3 regions of the Streptomyces sp. NBC_00094 genome follow, and region 1 is predicted to be linked to each of the others. Evidence: riboswitches for the same ligand, from Rfam matches in the RefSeq annotation. Region 1 holds a riboswitch; each other region holds the start of a gene.
The links. A riboswitch is a leader RNA that binds a small molecule or an ion and turns the genes downstream of it on or off. The one in region 1 is predicted to bind cyclic di-AMP.
Positions count from the first base shown of each region.

Region 2: another riboswitch for cyclic di-AMP. It lies ahead of OG580_RS14075 (transglycosylase family protein); the one in region 1 lies ahead of OG580_RS19080 (M23 family metallopeptidase).
Region 3: another riboswitch for cyclic di-AMP. It lies ahead of OG580_RS35010 (LysM peptidoglycan-binding domain-containing protein); the one in region 1 lies ahead of OG580_RS19080 (M23 family metallopeptidase).

Region 1 covers NZ_JAPEMB010000001.1:4,329,489-4,332,754, reverse strand. The annotation lists gene OG580_RS19085 (aldo/keto reductase) at 1-608, opposite strand, end outside; gene OG580_RS19080 (M23 family metallopeptidase) at 671-1,834, opposite strand; cyclic di-AMP (ydaO/yuaA leader) riboswitch at 1,846-1,992, opposite strand; gene OG580_RS19075 (PP2C family protein-serine/threonine phosphatase) at 2,195-3,266, opposite strand, start outside.
Region 2 covers NZ_JAPEMB010000001.1:3,273,056-3,276,321, reverse strand. The annotation lists gene OG580_RS14080 (transglycosylase family protein) at 1-1,029, shown strand, start outside; cyclic di-AMP (ydaO/yuaA leader) riboswitch at 1,288-1,461, shown strand; gene OG580_RS14075 (transglycosylase family protein) at 1,464-2,189, shown strand; gene eno (phosphopyruvate hydratase) at 2,499-3,266, shown strand, end outside.
Region 3 covers NZ_JAPEMB010000001.1:7,938,522-7,941,787, reverse strand. The annotation lists gene OG580_RS35020 (phosphocholine-specific phospholipase C) at 1-253, shown strand, start outside; gene OG580_RS35015 (hypothetical protein) at 446-1,105, opposite strand; cyclic di-AMP (ydaO/yuaA leader) riboswitch at 1,483-1,669, shown strand; gene OG580_RS35010 (LysM peptidoglycan-binding domain-containing protein) at 1,671-2,582, shown strand; gene OG580_RS35005 (phosphoribosyltransferase family protein) at 2,576-3,266, opposite strand, start outside.

The DNA.
Region 1 (3,266 bases):
GCGCTCTCTACGGTCTCCAGGAGCGGGCCCTCGTAGGTGTCGCGGGAGACCAGGTTGTAGTGCGGCTGGAGCGCCACGTACCGGGCGAGGCCCTCGGCCTCCGCGAAGTCGAGCGAGGCGCGCAGCCGCTCGGGGGAGATGTTGGAGGCGGCGACGGCCCGCACGGTGCCGTCCTTCACGAGCTGGTCGAGAGCGGTGACGATCTCCTCGACCGGGACCGTCTCGTCGTCGAAGTGCGTGTAGTACAGGTCGATGTGGTCGGTGCCGAGGCGGCGCAGCGACTCCTCTACGCCCGCCTTGATGGTGGTGGCGGAGAGCCCCTTGAAGTGGGGGTGGGCGCCGACCTTCGTGGCGACGACGATGTCGTCGCGGTTGCCCCGGGAGGCGAGCCAGCGGCCGATGACGGTCTCGGACTCGCCGCCCTCGTTGCCCTCGGCCCAGGCGGAGTACATGTCCGCGGTGTCGACGAAGTTGCCGCCGGCGGCGGCGTAGGCGTCGAGGACGGCGAAGGACTGCGCCTCGTCGGCGGTCCAGCCGAAGACGTTGCCGCCGAGGGCGAGCGGGAAGACGTGCAGGTCGGAGGAGCCCAGCGGGCGGAGGGAGGCCATGAGGTGGTCAACCCTCCGCGACGCCGGGACTATTCCGTTCGGTCCCTCGGGACCTCAGGGCGTCAGATCGAGAGGCCCTTGGAACGGAGCCAGGCCGCCGGGTCGATGCCGTCGCCGCCGCCGGGGTGGATCTCCAGGTGGAGGTGCGCGCCGCTGACGTTGCCGGTGGCGCCGACGCGGCCGATCGTCTCGCCGGTGGTCACGGTCTGGCCCGCGCCCACCGTCATCGAGGAGAGGTGGGCGTACCAGACCTCGGTGCCGTCCTCCAGCTCCAGGACGATCCGGTAACCGTAGGAGCCGGACCAGCCCGCCGACTTGACGGTGCCGCTGTGGACCGCCTTGAGCGGGGTGCCCGTGGGGGCGGCGAAGTCGAGACCCGTGTGGTAGCCGGAGGACCACATCGAGCCGGACTGCATGTAGGTGGCGCTGATGCTGTACGAGGAGAGGGGCATCGAGTAGCTCGCGGCGAGCTGGGCGAGGCGCTCGGCCTCCGCCGCCGCGGCCTGCCGCTCGGCCTCCGCCTTGGCTTCCGCCTCCGCCTTGGCCTTGGCTTCCGCCTCGGCCTTCGCCTTCGCCTCGGCGGCCGCCTTCTCCGCGGCTTCGGCCTTGGCAGCGGCCTCGGCCGCGGCCTTCTCGGCCGCCGCCTTCTCCGCCGCGGCCTTCTCGGCGGCGTCGGCGGTGGCCTGCTGCTGTTCGGCCTGCTGGAGGATGCGGGCGCGCAGGACCTCGCCGGCGTCGGTGGTGCCGACCGTGGTCCGGGTGGTGTCGGTGGCCTGGGCCGTCCGGACGGTGCCGTCGGTGTTCTCGCCGGCCGGGGTGACGTACGTGGCGGCGGTCAGCGGGTTCGCGTTGGCGCCGGTCCCCTCGGCGTAGTCGCGGTACTGCTCGTCGCTGTCGTCCGCGAAGAACTCGCCGACGCCGGGGAGGTCCTTGGCGTCCGGGAGGTCGAGGTCCGGGAGGTCGGGGAGCGATATCGCCACCGGCGGCTTGTCCTGCGCGGTGGCGAGGCCGCCCGCACCGACGGCCGCGATGACGCCGACGCCGAGCACGGTGGAGGAGCGGGCGAAGTTCGAGCGCTGCTTGACGACCCGGTGCCGGCCGCCGGAGCGGCTCTCGGCGCGGAGGGAGCCCTCGGTGGGGTTCCACTCGGTGTCCGGAGCGGCAGGACCCGCACCGCCACCGAAAGCATCGAAGGGGGCTTCGGGTGCGGGGGTGTTGGACGCCACGAAGGCGCGCTCCTTTCCTTCCTTCTCGCCTACCGGGTTAGCTGACGGGTTCGGAGCAGGAAGGTCTCCTACGGGCACGGTCGCACAGGTGCGAAAGGCCCGATTCACCCCAAGTAGTGGTTCCCCGGTTCCTTTTCAGGATTCGGCGCGTGCGCACGGTGCCGCCTCTTGCGACGGCTGGGACGACCGCGCTGCGTTATCGAACGTTAATAGACAGGGGGTCCCGATTCCAAGCCGTTCCCGGTGATCGTTCATTGAATTGGTGGGGAATCGCCCGAGTTGACCCCCCTTCAGAAAAGGCATGGCCGAACCGCCGCGATCTGACGTTATGTCAATTGTTATCGCAGTGACACCCCTCGACTACGCCTGGTGACCGGGCTCGCCCGGCGGCACCACCGTCATCGTCCGGCGCCTCTCCGGCTGCCCCGTCGCCGGCCTGCTCACCGCGAGCAGCGCCATGTCGTCCGTCGACCCGCCACCCGTGTGGAGCCGTACGTCGTCCACGAGCGCGTCGAGCAGCTCCTCCGGCCCCGGGAAGATCCGCCCGGCGAGCCGCTCCGCCGGGTCGTAGAAGACGCCCGCCGCGTTCCGCGCCTCGGAGAGGCCGTCCGTGTAGAACAGCAGCGTCGCGCCCTGCGGGTACGGCCGCTCCTCCGCCCGGTCGGGCCACGCCGCCAGCTCGCCCATGCCGAGCGGCAGCGCCGACTCCGCCGGATCCAGGACGTCCAGGCCCCCGTCCACGTACAGCAACAGCGGCGGCGGATGACCGCGGTTGACGACCCGTACGACCCCGGCGTCGCCCTCGCCCCGGCGCGGGATCTCCGCCAGGACGGCCGTGGTGAACCCCTCGAAGGCGTCGAGCCCGTCCCTGCGGGTCCCCTCCCGGGCCAGCGCCCGTTCGAGGCGCTGCGCCACGCCCTCCAGGCTCCGCTCCTGCTCGGCCGCCTCGCGGAAGGCCCCGATCACGACGGCGACGGCCTCGACCGCCTCCATCCCCTTGCCCCGTACGTCCCCGACCACGAGCCGCACCCCGTGCGGGGTGTCCTGCACCGCGAACAGGTCACCGCCGATGAACGCGTCCGCCTGCGCCGCCTCGTACCGCGCCGCGCACTGCAGCCCGCCGATCCGCTCGGCAGGCATCGGCAGCACCGCCTTCTGCGCGGTCTCCGCGATGACCCGCGCCGAGGCCAGCCGCTCGCCGCTGCGCCGCACGACCCGGTTGACGAGCATCGCGAGCACGGAGACGGTCACGACGGTGAGGGTCTCGGTGAGGGCCGAGACCTCGGTGGCGGTGCCGTTGTAGAGGTGCAGCCCGATCGAGGCGAGGACGGCGGCGATCCCGGTGACCAGGGTCGTGAGCGTCGAGAAGAAGGGCGCGGCGATCAGCGGCGCGGCGGAGAAGAGCGGCGCGGCGGTGTACGAGGGCGGCGTC
Region 2 (3,266 bases), 1.1 Mb from region 1:
GCCGCCGACTCCGCCACCTGGGACCGGGTCGCCGAGTGCGAGTCCGGTGGCCAGTGGAGTGCGAACTTCGGCAACGGGATGTACGGCGGCCTGCAGTTCACGCAGGACAGCTGGGAGCGGAACGGCGGCCTCGCCTACGCGCCCAGCCCCGACCTCGCCAGCCGCGCCCAGCAGATCGCGGTCGCCGACAGGGCGCTCGCCGCCGGCAGCACCGACTGGGCCACCTGCGCGCCGATCGCCGGCCTGAGGAACGACGGCAAGGCCACGGGCGTGGACCCCGGCCCGGCCACCGCGACGAAGGCGCCCACCGGGCCCGTCGCGGAGTCGAACCGGACCGCGGGCGTCCCGGTCACCCCCGAGGAGGTCTCCGCCGCGGCCAGGGCCGCCGAGTCGGCCGTGACCACCGCGCCGACCGGATCCGCCGCGTCCCCCGGGACCGTCGGCTCCGTCGGGTCCGGCCAGGCGTCGAAGGACCCCGCCGCGACCGTCGTGCCCGTCACCCCCGCGACGCCGGTCAGCCCGACCGCTCCCGTGGTGCCGGTCACTCCCGGTACGCCGTCGGACCCGGGCTCGACGACGTCGCCGACCACCCCGGCGACGCCCGATGCGTCCCTTACGCCCGGAACGCCCGGAACGTCGACGGGTGACACCTCGTCGGCCACGCCCGGAACCGGCAAGCACCGGGGCGAGGCGGCTCCGGATGAAACCGGCGCAACGGGCGCAACGGGCACATCGCCCGAATCCGGACGACACGCTTCGGAGGCGGACAAGTCGGCGGAAAGCTCCGCCACGGCGTCCACGCCTGACGGGGTGACGAATGCGGGCGCAACGGACAGTCAGGACGCTTCGGGCGCTTACACGGTGCGGCCCGGTGACAACCTGTCCGAGATTGCACAGGAAAACGAACTCCCCGGGGGCTGGAACGCCCTCTATGACGCCAACCGCGGGACCGTGGGCGCCGATCCGAACCTCATCGTCCCTGGTCAGAGCCTTGACCTGACGAACGGTTCGGCCGAGCAGGCGGGGTAGTTCAGGGGCTTATGTCCAGTTCTGGGCAAGTGAGACATGGGTCTCTTCGCCCCAACTGGCGTGTCACGTCCGCGAACTTTGCTCCCGTCACCTCCCACCTGCGCAAACAGCCCCCACCGGAGGGCAAGTAGGGGCGATATTTCCGCAATACGCCTCTTTGAACTTCCGGTGGGTCTGTGTCTACGGTCGTAACCGCTCGCCACCGCGGGCCCCGTCGACCGAAACGCCGAATCCTGCCGTCGGTTGATGGGAACAGTCGTCGCGTAAGCGCCGAAGGCAGGAGCGGGGGACCCAAGGTAAGTGCCGACCCCGGCCGTTGAGACAGACGGCCGACGATCGGCTTGGGGTGAAGCCACGTGCAAGGACACGTGGCCGGGCAACTCATTGGCCCGAACCCGACAGCTCACCTCGTAGGCGTCGGTGAGGAGAATTCCATGCTGTTTTCCGCCAAGGGCAAACACCGTCGTCCCTCCAAGGCCACCCAGGTCGTCACGCTCGTCGGCGTCACCGGTGTCGCCGTCGCCGCCCCGCTGATGACCGCGGGCACCGCCTCGGCCGCGACGTCCTCCGAGTGGGACCGCGTCGCCCAGTGCGAGTCCGGTGGCAACTGGTCCATCAACACCGGCAACGGCTACTACGGCGGCCTGCAGTTCTCGAGCTCCACCTGGGCCGCGTACGGCGGTACCGCCTACGCCCCGAACGCCAACCAGGCGTCGAAGTCCCAGCAGATCACCATCGCCGAGAAGGTCCTCGCGGGCCAGGGCAAGGGTGCCTGGCCGAGCTGTGGCGTGGGCCTCTCCGGCACCTCGTACAGCGGCGAAGCCACCGAGAGCGCGCCGCAGCGGACCGTCAAGCAGCCGCGGCAGGAGCGCACGGCCGAGCAGCCGACCACCCGCAGCGAGCAGCGCCAGGCCCCGAAGAAGACCACGCAGCAGCACGCCGCGCCGAAGGCCGCCACCAAGAAGACCCTCACCACCCCGACCGGCAAGACGGTCAAGAAGGGTGACGGCGAGTACCGGGTCAAGGCCGGCGACACCCTCGGCAAGATCGCTCAGGCGCAGGGCGTCACGGGCGGCTGGGTCAAGCTCTTCGACCTGAACGAGGACGTCGTGGACAACGCCGACCTCATCTACGTGGGTCAGCAGCTCCACCTCAAGTGAGGCCGGCGGCCCGTGTGAGTCCGGCGGCTCACCCGGCCCCGACGACCCTCCCGCGGTGACCACCCCGGTCCGGCGCACTCTCCCCCGTGCGCGCCGGACCGGGGTTTCCGCGTTTCACGGGGAATTGACGGTTACTGTCCAGTAGATCCGGGGTCGTTCGTCCCGGGATGCATGCCCTTGGGTCCTTTTTCGTCCCAGGGGGCGGGCGCACGGCCGGCCGGACCCCCGGAGCCGGTTAGGCTCTTGTCGCAAGGCCAAGCGACCCTGCACCGACCTTGCGTCACATCCAGCGTCACATCCCAGAAGGAGATGCTCGTGCCGTCCATCGACGTCGTCGTAGCCCGGGAAATCCTGGACTCCCGAGGCAACCCCACGGTCGAGGTCGAGGTCGGCCTCGACGACGGCAGCACCGGCCGTGCTGCTGTTCCGTCCGGTGCCTCCACCGGTGCGTTCGAGGCCATCGAGCTTCGCGACGGTGACCCCAACCGCTACCTCGGCAAGGGTGTCGAGAAGGCCGTCCTCGCCGTCATCGAGCAGATCGGCCCGGAGCTCGTCGGCTACGACGCCACCGAGCAGCGCCTGATCGACCAGGCCATGTTCGACCTGGACGCCACCGAGAACAAGGGCTCCCTCGGCGCCAACGCCATCCTCGGCGTCTCCCTCGCCGTCGCGCACGCCGCGGCCGAGGCCTCGGACCTCCCGCTCTTCCGCTACCTCGGCGGCCCGAACGCGCACCTGCTGCCCGTTCCGATGATGAACATCCTCAACGGTGGGTCGCACGCCGACTCCAACGTGGACATCCAGGAGTTCATGATCGCCCCGATCGGCGCGGAGTCCTTCTCCGAGGCCCTTCGCTGGGGTGCGGAGATCTACCACACCCTCAAGGCCGTGCTGAAGCGCAAGGGCCTCTCCACCGGCCTCGGCGACGAGGGCGGCTTCGCGCCGAACCTCGAGTCGAACCGCGCCGCCCTGGACCTCATCGTCGAGGCCATCAAGGAGGCCGGCTACACCCCGGGCTCCGACGTCGCGCTCGCGCTCGACGTGGCCGCGTCCGAGTTCTACAAGGACGGCACGTAC
Region 3 (3,266 bases), 3.6 Mb from region 1:
GACGGCCCTGTGGCTGAAGATGACCAACACCTCGGCCGGACCGGTGACCTTCACGATCCGCTCGAACGCCTACCGCTCGGACGGGCCGTGGACGTACACGGTTCCGGCGAACTCCAGCCGCGAGGACTACTTCAACGCGGTGGCCTACAACGGCGGCTGGTACGACTTCACGATCCTCGCCGACATCGACGGCACCTGGTCGCGTCGGTACACGGGTCACATCGAGTCCGGAGCCCCGAGCGTCACCGGCTGACCCCGGCCGACCTCCGCCGCTTTCGGGAGGCAGCCGACTGCCGGGCGACGGTCGAGACCGTCGCCCGGCGAGTGCCTGAGTGGCCGGGGGTACGTCGGCGACCGGCGGCTGCGTCGGCGTCCGGGCGGGTTCGTCGGCGTCCGGGCGGGTTCATCAGCGTCCGGGCGGGTTCATCAGTGGTCGTAGGGTGCGTCAGCGACCGGCGAGCTCGGCGCGGCGGATCGTGGCGTCGAGGAGGCCCACCGCGTCGGCGGCCGTCCGGCCGGGGGCCCGGTTCCACGGTCCGATCAGCTCGCGCCACCCCTGCGACCGCAGCTCGGTCATGATCCAGGCCGCCGCCTCGTTCATGGTGTCCGCGCTCCCGTAGCCGAGGCGGTGGGCGGCGAGGAGGGCGCCGCAGACGCACCGGGCCCCCCGGACGTCGCGCAGCTTGTACGGGGCGTTCTGCCAGCCCCATTCCGTGAGCACCAGACGCGCGTAACCCAGGTGCACCGAGGGTCGCAGCTCGGCCCGGCCGATGCGGCGCCAGGCATGGAGACGGTCCGGGAGTACGGCTCCGATCCGCCCGGGCAGCCGGCGCTCGGCCGGAGCCGGCGGCGGCAGCGCGTCGAGCGCGTCGGCCACGAGCCGGTCCACGGGCACGGAGAGCAGGGCCCGCCAGTCGGCTCGCTCCGGCCCGGGTTCCAGCGTGGGTCTCCACCCGGGTTCCCCCGCGACTTCCGGTGCGGGTTCCCGTGTGGGGGTGGTCCAGTCCGTGACGATGCGCTGCCAGGTGGCGCTCTCGAAGAGGGCGGCCGCCTCGCGATCGAGGGCGTCAGGGCTGGGCGGGGTGGTCGTGGGCGTGGGCGACATCGTGGGACTCCTGGGTCGGGTGGATCCCATCTTTCAAGAAGAATGTCTGGTTTGCGACTTTTAGCCACTCGGGCGCACCCGCCTCACGCCTGCCGCACTCCCACGCGAGCGAAGGGCCCATCAGGGTCAATTTCCGCCCATTTGCTCACCAACGGAATTACATCGCATATTCGGACATTGTTCGCCGGGTGATGCGGTTCACTTTTCCCGCACCCGGCCACGGACCAGAACACCCGGAGGCCGTACCGCGCACGGAAGTTCGGTGGGCCCGGAGCTCGGTCGATCTTGAATTACCGGAATTCGGTGATCCTTTCCCCCGAGAAGCGGATCCTCTCCCCTTGTTATCCGCCGCATTACTGGCCTACGGTCACCCCCATTCGAGCGGAACGCCTAATCCTGCCGCCGCTTGAAACACCTCCCATTTCACCCGACGGCAGGAGCGGGGGACCCACGAATTCGCCGGTCCGGAATCCGGAACGGCTCGGGGTGAAGCCGCGTGCTCGCGGCCGGACATCTCCCGTCCGAACCCGACAGCTCACCCCGCAGGCGCCGGAGAGGAACCGTCATGCCTGCTCACGGTAAGCACCGCCGCCCCCGCCGCCACACCGTCTCCCGTGGCCTCGCACTCGCAGGCACAGGCGGAGTCGCCCTCGCTCTGCCGCTGATCGTCCCCGCCACGGCCGGCGCCGAGACCGTCTCGGCCGCACCGAAGGCCGCCACGACCGCGCCGACCGCCGCTGTCGCGGCACCCGCGGCTCTCGCGGCACCGTCCGCGCCGACCGCGCCCGCCGCCACCCGCACGTACACCGTGGTGAGCGGCGACTCGCTTTCCCTGATCGCCCGGAAGAAGGGAATTCAGGGCGGCTGGAAGTCGATTTACCGGGCCAACAAGGCGGCCGTGGGTGACAATCCGTCACTCATTCACCCCGGTCTCGAACTGACGATTCGTCGGAATTCCGCGAAGGCCGCCCCCGCGCCGGAGAACGCCCGGAAGAAGAGCTCCGCCACGACCGACCGCGCGAGCCGCTCCGAGCGCCGCGCGGCCCCGGCCACCGGTACGTCGGGCGCCTCCGCGGCGCAGGCCGCCCCCGCCGCCGCCCCCGCCCCCGCCGCCGCCCCCGCCGTCCAGGCGGCCCCGGCGGCCGCCACCCAGTACCCCGACAACCTCGACGGCTGGATCCGGGAGTCGCTGGCCATCATGGCGCAGCACGGCATCCCCGGTTCGTACGACGGAATCCTCCGCAACGTCATGCGCGAGTCCTCGGGCAACCCCCAGGCCATCAACCTCTGGGACTCCAACGCCGCGGCCGGCACCCCCTCGAAGGGCCTGCTCCAGGTGATCCAGCCGACCTTCGACGCCTACCACGTGCCGGGCACGTCCACCGACCTGTTCGACCCGGTCGCCAACATCACGGCCGCCTGCAACTACGCGGCCGACCGCTACGGCTCCATCGACAACGTCAACGGGGCCTACTGAGGCCGGAAGTGCCCCGCGAACCAGGAGGTGGCGAGCTCCGCCACCTCCTCCAGGGCACCTGGCTCCTCGAAGAGATGGGTGGCGCCCTCCACGACGGTCAGCCGGTTCTCGCAGCGCAGCAGTGACTGCGCCCGCCGGTTGAGGTCCAGCACGAGCGCGTCCCGGCCGCCCACCACGAGGAGGGTCGGGGCGCGCACCCCGGCCAGGCGGTCGCCCGCCAGGTCGGGCCTGCCCCCGCGCGAGACGACGGCGGCGACGCCGGAGCCCGGATCGGCCGCCGCCCACAGCGCGGCGGCCGCGCCCGTGCTCGCCCCGAAGTAGCCGAGCGGCAACCCGGCGCTCTCGGGTCGGGCGGCCAGCCACTCCGTGGCGCTCACGAGTCGGCCGGCGAGGAGCGGGGTGTCGAAGACATGCGCCCGGTCGACCGCCTCGGCCTCGGTGAGCAGGTCGAACAGCAGCGTTCCCAGGCCCGCCTTGTTCAGGGCGTCCGCGACCGACCGGTTGCGCGGGCTGTGCCGGCTGCTGCCGCTTCCATGGGCGAACAGGACGATGCCCGCCGCTCCGTCGGGCACGGCGAGCCGCCCGGCGAGGGTTGCCCCGGTCGCCGGGATCCGCACGTCCCAGTCCCGGACGACGGGCCCCTGCACGGCCCGGATCCGATCGAGACAGGCGAGCACCTCCGCG